Regions from separate parts of the Pseudomonas sp. NPDC098747 genome, predicted to be linked through region 1. Evidence: riboswitches for the same ligand, from Rfam matches in the RefSeq annotation. Region 1 holds a riboswitch; each other region holds the start of a gene.
The links. Region 1 has a riboswitch for cobalamin ahead of ACIQVE_RS04635 (CbtB domain-containing protein). Riboswitches for the same ligand answer to the same signal wherever they lie in the genome.

Region 1 (2,196 bases):
CTGTCATTCGTCATGCGTGGTATTGACCAGCGTTATTGCGGCGGAACAACCATGCACTGATCAGGCCCAGGGCCAGCCAGAACGCTACGTTGGTCAACTGCGAAGCGATTTTGAACTGCGCTTCCAGCGCTTCAGGAGCGAGCATCGAATGCACTTCGGGTTGCGGTGCGCCGATCACGTGCGGTACGGCGAGAATGGCCATGCCGAGAATTTTCATCAACCAATGACGGCTGAACGCAATCAACGCCAAACCCGCAGCGGTTGACGCGGCGGTGCTGATCCACCACAACTGCCGCGAAGCCAGATCCGCCGCCGCAGTGCCCGGCAGTTCAGGTGGCAGGCCCAGGGTCGGCGCGAGAACGAACGTCGCGTAACCGGCCAGGCCCCAGAGCAGACCTTGCGAGGTTTTGGTCGGCGCGCGCAGGGTGTAGAGGCCGGCGAGCATCAGAGCAAAACCCACGGCCACCACCAGATTGCCGCCCGTGGTCGAGACTATGCGCTGCCAGCCGTCTTGCGGCTCCCAGGCTTCGGCATCATGGGTGTGGGCGGCGGTGCCGGCGGCGTGTTCGTGAACCGCGGCAACAGGTTCGGATTTTTCATAGGTTTCGGCTTGAAGAATCAGCGGCGACACCCAGAAACTTTGCAGCAGTGTGAGGAGCAGGGCGGCCAGCAGACCGGTGAAACCTGCGGTTTGCGCAATTCGCTTGATCATGTCGGCAGGTCTCAGTGGCACGGGAACGCGGCGCTGTGGCGGGTATCGTGAGCTGCGTTGTGCACGGCTTCGATGTGCGAGAAACCAGCAAAATAAACCAGGCCTGCACCCAGGATCGACGCGAAAATGGCGGCGGTCAGGCGTTGGCTCAGGGTGGTGGTGCTGGAGATTTTGTCCGTGTTGCTGCCGGTGCTGGTGATGATTGACATGGCGCTTCCCTCTGGAATGTCAGCAGGTGAATAGAGCGCATGAAAACCCCTGCGGCGCGTGGCACGCAGAGGTTCAAACAGCGCCCGCCCACCGCGGGTTTGTTATGTGCAGCACGCCAATGCGCGCTGTGTGTTGCGGGCCGGTCTCCGGGCTCACGAGGGGTTGGCGTCAGGCCGACCTGCAAGCGTCACCTTCCCATGCCGCAATGGCACAGTGGATCTGACGCTTCGCTCGCTTACCGTTGCGGGGGCAGCACCGGACTGACATGGCTTTGAGTAAAGCACATGATTCACCGGTTTCCCGTTTCACCCTGTGAAGGGCACCCGTAACAAGGTGTGTAGGAGAGCATGGGGTTGGGTTTTTAGTCAATTTTTTGGGGTGGATCCGTTGCTGCGGGTGGGGCTGATTAGGGTTCCGCCCTTACGGCGGGTCACTTTTTCCAGACGCCGAAAAAGTAACCAAAAAGGCTTTACCCTGACGTTCGGCCCGCTCGCTGGGGCTCGGGGTTCCTTCGCTCCGGGACTGATCCGGGCGCATCGCCTCCGGTTTGCTGCGCTGCACCTCCTCTCGATGTGTTTGGCTTCGCCAAACGGTCGCTGCGCTCCCACCCCCGGATCAATCCCTCCACTCAGCCTGCCGACGGGGCCTTGAGATCAAGAGCTGCACTCGAGCTAACGCTCATTGTGTTGAGTGGTGAAAGGCAATGCGTTCGGCTTTTGATTTGTGGTGAATTTGCCCCTCACCCCAGCCCTCTCCCCAGGGAGAGGGGGCCGATTTCTGTTGGTTTCAAAACTTATACTCGACTCGGTATCCCACGTCGGCGCACCTCGCCCAATCGCCTCGGTCAGTCCCCTCTCCCTCAGGGAGAGGGCTAGGGTGAGGGGCTTTTGATCTGGCTTTTGATCTGGCTTTTGATGTTGCTCTTGCTCTTAGCCCCCTTCGGCAGACCGAGCGAAGGTGTTCATCCGGGGGTTAGGCGCGCAGCGCCGTGCGGCGAAGCCGCATCCATCGAGAGGAGGTGCCGCGAAGCAAACCGCAGGCGACTGCCCCCGGATGGCCACCGTAGCGAGGGAACACTGAGCCTCAGCGAAGCGCCGTACGGCGGGGCAAAGTCTTTTGGTTCCTTTTTGGCGTTTGAAAAAGGGACTCGCTGTAAGAGCGAAACCGCCAGCGGCAGCACCCGCAGCAACGGATATGCCCCCTATCCAAACATTGACCCGCCACTGCACCATGCGTAGCCTTGCGCCTTCGAGGTTCTTCGGCGATGCCGAAGC
Region 2 (2,196 bases), on a different contig from region 1:
CCGAGCACCGGTACGCCGAAATGTCGCGCCAGGTCGGCGCTCGACGGCGTCCCGTCAAACAGCCCCATCACGCCTTCGATCAGAATCAGATCGGCTTCGGCGGCGGCTTCCCACAACAGGCGACGACTTTCCTGCTCGCCGACCATCCACATATCGAGTTGATAAACCGGCGCACCGCTGGCGCGCTCGAGGATCATCGGATCGAGAAAATCCGGGCCGCACTTGAACACGCGCACCTTGCGCCCTTGATTGCGATGCAAACGGGCGAGCGCGGCAGTGACGGTGGTCTTGCCCTGACCGGAGGCCGGCGCGGCAATCAATACCGCCGGGCAGTGACGTGGCTGATTCAAAGTTCAACGCCTTTCTGCGCTTTGATGCCGGCCTGAAAGGCGTGTTTGAGCACGCCCATTTCGGTGACCGTGTCGCCCATCTCGATCATTTCCGGCTTGGCCGCGCGACCGGTGACGATCACGTGCTGCATCGGCGGACGCGCCTGCAAGTCGCTGAGCACCTGATCAAGGTCGAGGTAGCCATGCTTGAGGGCGATGTTCAGTTCATCGAGCACCACCAGACCGATCGACGGATCGCGCAGCAACTCGCGGGACACTGCCCACGCGGCTTCGGCTGCGGCGATGTCGCGTTGGCGATCCTGAGTTTCCCAAGTGAAACCCTCGCCCATCACATGAAAGCGCACCTGCTCGGGGAAGCGGCGGAAGAACAACTCCTCACCGGTGCTGTTGCGTCCCTTGATGAACTGCACCACACCGCACTGCATGCCGTGACCCATTGCGCGGGCGAGCATGCCGAACGCCGAGCTGCTTTTGCCTTTGCCGTTGCCGGTCAGCACCAGCACCAGGCCGCACTCGTCGGGCGAGTTGGCGATGCGTTCATCAATCACGGCTTTTTTGCGCTGCATACGCGCCAGATGGCGCTCGTCACGCTCGGGGGAATCAGTCATGGGGGAGCTCTCCGTTGAGGCTGGATAACGGCGGGCAGGCACAAGAATAGACGGCAAAAAGCCTGGCATCGCCCACCGTGATGCCGTTGGATGAATCAGGCCGGTCTCCGGGCTCATGAGCGGCGTTTCGCCTGACTGCGCGCCTTCCCGCTGTTGAGCAGTGGCACAAGACGCAGTTTTTACTCATTTACCGTTGCGGGGGCAGCGCCGGGATCGTGGTTGTTCTTCGCTTGAAGACAACCCTCACCGGCTTCCCTGTTTCACTCTGTCGACGCAGGTCACAGAGCACCTGAAACAAGCCGCGAAGGTTAGAGGGTTGGGGGTGGAGCGTCAATTAAAGAGGGGGTCATCGAGCGAATAACTGCCGCCGATCAATTAACCGACGCCAATCTTGTGCCACGCTGAAACAAGTGATATCAAAGAGCCATGCTTTTACCGAAAAAGCACATCACAACAATAAGGATGATTACGATGCAAGGCATGATCATCAGCAATCCGCGCCTGGAATTCCTGCGCCCGGTGCTTGAACGCTGGTTTGACTGTATCGACCGTTACAACGCCGTGCGCGGCGACAGTGACACGCCCTACTGGCATGACGAGAAAGCCAATCTCGGATTGCTTTCTGCCGCCGCCTGGATGGCGGAGTTTGTGACACTGCACGACACCGGCACCCGCAAGCAGAACGAGGAAGGCGAGCGCAATGCCCGCGCCGACCTGTTCCTGGCTGGCACCGAAGATCGCGCGTTTATCCAGGCCACGCAACGCTGGCCACGCGTCAACAATCTAAACCTGACCCAAGCCCTGCTGGACATCACCAACGACGCCAAACGCATCAGCTACGCCAGCGACCTCAAGCTCGGCTGCCTGTTTGTCGCCCCGCAAAAAGCCCAACACAGCGCCAGCCCGGAAGAATTGCAGGACATGGTCGACGATCTGCAAAAGGAACACACCTGCGCCGTCGCCTGGTATTTCCCCTACGCCTATCGCAAGTTGCGCAGCGAGGCTGGCAATTACCACCCGGGCATTGCCGTGTTGTTCAAAGAGGCTCGTGGCTGAGCATTTGAACCATCGGGCTTGCGCGCGCCTCTATGACTAGGAATGCATTCATAGGGAAGATCAGCAATGCGCAAGCCCCAGCTCGTTTTCGTCATCGCCCTCGCCGGAGGGCTCGCCGCCTGTGGTGAATCGTCCAGCCTGCAGGTCACCGACGGCACCGGCCCGTCACCGAAACTGCCCGA
Region 3 (2,196 bases), on a different contig from region 1:
CCAGGCCAGCGCCGCAAGCAGCAGCCACCAGCGCGCGCGTCAGGCGATAGTTCCAGACGATGCCCTCATCGATGGGATCGAGTACATACCCGGCCGCCCACAATTTGTTGGCCAGCACCTGGAACACCACGATGGGATCAATGGTTGTCTCACCAATGGCCACACCAGCAATCACCGCTAAAAGCAGAAACGCCAGTGCAAGCACGGTGCGTATCAACGTCGTGGTCATTTGGACAGGTCGTAACCGTTGATAGCGGTGGCCAGCGCTGCGATGCCGTCGAACGTCCTCATGCTCGCCTGCATGGCCATGGCGTCGAGAATGATGATGCGGTTGTTTTTCACGGCGTCCATGTTGCGGGTCACGGGATCGCTGCGCAGGAATTCCAGCTTCTTCAGATAGTCGTCAGCCGGGAAGCGCCGGCGATCCATGCGCGCGATGATCAGGAATGTCGGGTTGGCTTTGGCGATGGTTTCCCATCCGACGGTTGGCCATTCTTCATCCGACTCCACCACGTTGCGCACGCCCAGCGTGTCGAGCATGAAGTCTGGAACACCCTTGTGCCCGGCGACGTACGGGTCGATATCCAGACTGGCACTGGAAAACCAGACCAGTGCGCTGGTGTCTTTCAGGTTCTTGTTGTGCGCCATCGCAATTGACTTGGCGAGGCTGGCCTTGAGGTCTGCGTTCAGCTGTTGAGCACGCGGCTGAACATCAAAAATCTCACCGAACTGGGTGATGCTTTTATAGATGCTGTCGATGCGAAACGGCGCAAGACGGGTGCCGTCGGCGCCGACCAGATTGTCCTTGGCCTCGCAGTCAGAGGGCATCAAATAGGTCGGAATCTTCAGTTCGTGAAACTGCTCGCGGGTGCCGACGGCGCCTTGTGGCCCGACCATCCATTCCAGTTCGACAGCCACTAGCTGCGGGCGTTTGGCGATCACCGACTCGAAACTCGGTTCGTTATCGGCCAAGCGTTCGATCTTGTCGTTTTGCGCCTTGTACTGAGGCAGCACGTCGTTGAACCACACCGAAGTCCCGACCAATTTGTCACCCAGCCCGAGCGCGAAAAGCATCTCCGTGCCGGCCTGGCCGATCGACACCGCACGGGCAGGGGCCTGCGCGAAGGTCAGCGTGCTGCCGCAGTTTTCAATTGTCAGGGGATACTGCGTCGGTGCTGCATGGGCGAGGGCGCCAAGACCCAGGCCAGCGACGAGGGCGACAAAACGAGGCAACAGCATGATGCAATCTCCATTTGAACCGTACACGGAGCCAGGGTGTAGGGTCTGGAAACACATCTCGAACGCTGCCGGATAAGCAGTGCAAGGTCGATCACCGAAGTGACGCGCACAAAGATGTCCTTCCCGGACACCCCGCCGGTTAGTGATTGTTGCTTGGCCGGCAGGTCTCCTGACTGATGCGTCATCGCCTGCTCCAGCCTTCCCGGGAGCAATCCCAGTGGCAGTTCAGAAGCAGGCTCAGCATCTACAGTTGCGGGGGCAGTTCCGTTTGATGCGTTGGGCGCATCACGGATTCCCTATTAATCCCAATTGGAAACCGGCGGGCGGCATGGTAGCCGATCGTGGCGGTTGAGGCGAACGGGCGTGCTTGTTTCAAGCATGGGGCGGCGTCAGTCGAAGGGGCGGTGGCGAATGTGCCTTTTCCTCCCTCCTATTGAGTTGCTGCAACGATTCACCACTGCTTGTATCCTTGTTCAAGAAGAGGATGCATGGCTCCAGCTATTGCCCTGACCCAATAGACGCTGGAACGGAAAACCGGACTTTCCTTAAGGTAGTAACGTGAAGCGTGATTCCCACCTGGTTGTGCTTTTGCTGCTGGTCATCGGTTGCTCCCTGGCGTCACTGACTGTCTGGAAAGTATTGGCCTCGCGAGATCGAGCACTGGAGGAGGTGGATGTCCATGGCTTGAACCTGACCCAGGCGCTTTCTACCTACTCCGAAGGGACCGTCCGCCAAAGCTCGCTGCTGTTACTCGGGCTTGTCGAACGCCTGGAAACCGAAGGCAGTGGGCCGGCACAGATTCAGCGACTGAGTGCATTGATCAACCGCCAGGAACCGTTGATGCCACAGCTCAGTGGTATCACCATCTACGATAATCAGGGACGCTGGCTGATGTCCTCCAATCGACCGATTCCGGCCGGGGCAAACAGCAGCGATCGGGCCTATTTCATACATCAT

Region 2: it holds a riboswitch for cobalamin, as region 1 does, so the genes downstream of both, cobO (cob(I)yrinic acid a,c-diamide adenosyltransferase) here and ACIQVE_RS04635 (CbtB domain-containing protein) in region 1, are expected to answer to the same signal.
Region 3: it holds a riboswitch for cobalamin, as region 1 does, so the genes downstream of both, ACIQVE_RS22780 (ABC transporter substrate-binding protein) here and ACIQVE_RS04635 (CbtB domain-containing protein) in region 1, are expected to answer to the same signal.

Annotation. Positions count from the first base shown of each region.
Region 1 covers NZ_JBIWAL010000005.1:60,563-62,758, reverse strand. The annotation lists gene ACIQVE_RS04645 (cobalamin biosynthesis protein) at 1-14, opposite strand, end outside; gene ACIQVE_RS04640 (CbtA family protein) at 11-712, opposite strand; gene ACIQVE_RS04635 (CbtB domain-containing protein) at 724-921, opposite strand; cobalamin riboswitch at 1,042-1,264, opposite strand; cobalamin riboswitch at 2,157-2,196, shown strand, end outside.
Region 2 covers NZ_JBIWAL010000036.1:33,123-35,318, forward strand. The annotation lists gene ACIQVE_RS20180 (cobyrinate a,c-diamide synthase) at 1-350, opposite strand, end outside; gene cobO (cob(I)yrinic acid a,c-diamide adenosyltransferase) at 347-958, opposite strand; cobalamin riboswitch at 1,039-1,266, opposite strand; gene ACIQVE_RS20190 (hypothetical protein) at 1,430-2,014, shown strand; gene ACIQVE_RS20195 (PQQ-dependent sugar dehydrogenase) at 2,081-2,196, shown strand, end outside.
Region 3 covers NZ_JBIWAL010000047.1:7,114-9,309, forward strand. The annotation lists gene ACIQVE_RS22775 (FecCD family ABC transporter permease) at 1-229, opposite strand, end outside; gene ACIQVE_RS22780 (ABC transporter substrate-binding protein) at 226-1,239, opposite strand; cobalamin riboswitch at 1,381-1,575, opposite strand; gene ACIQVE_RS22785 (diguanylate cyclase domain-containing protein) at 1,798-2,196, shown strand, end outside.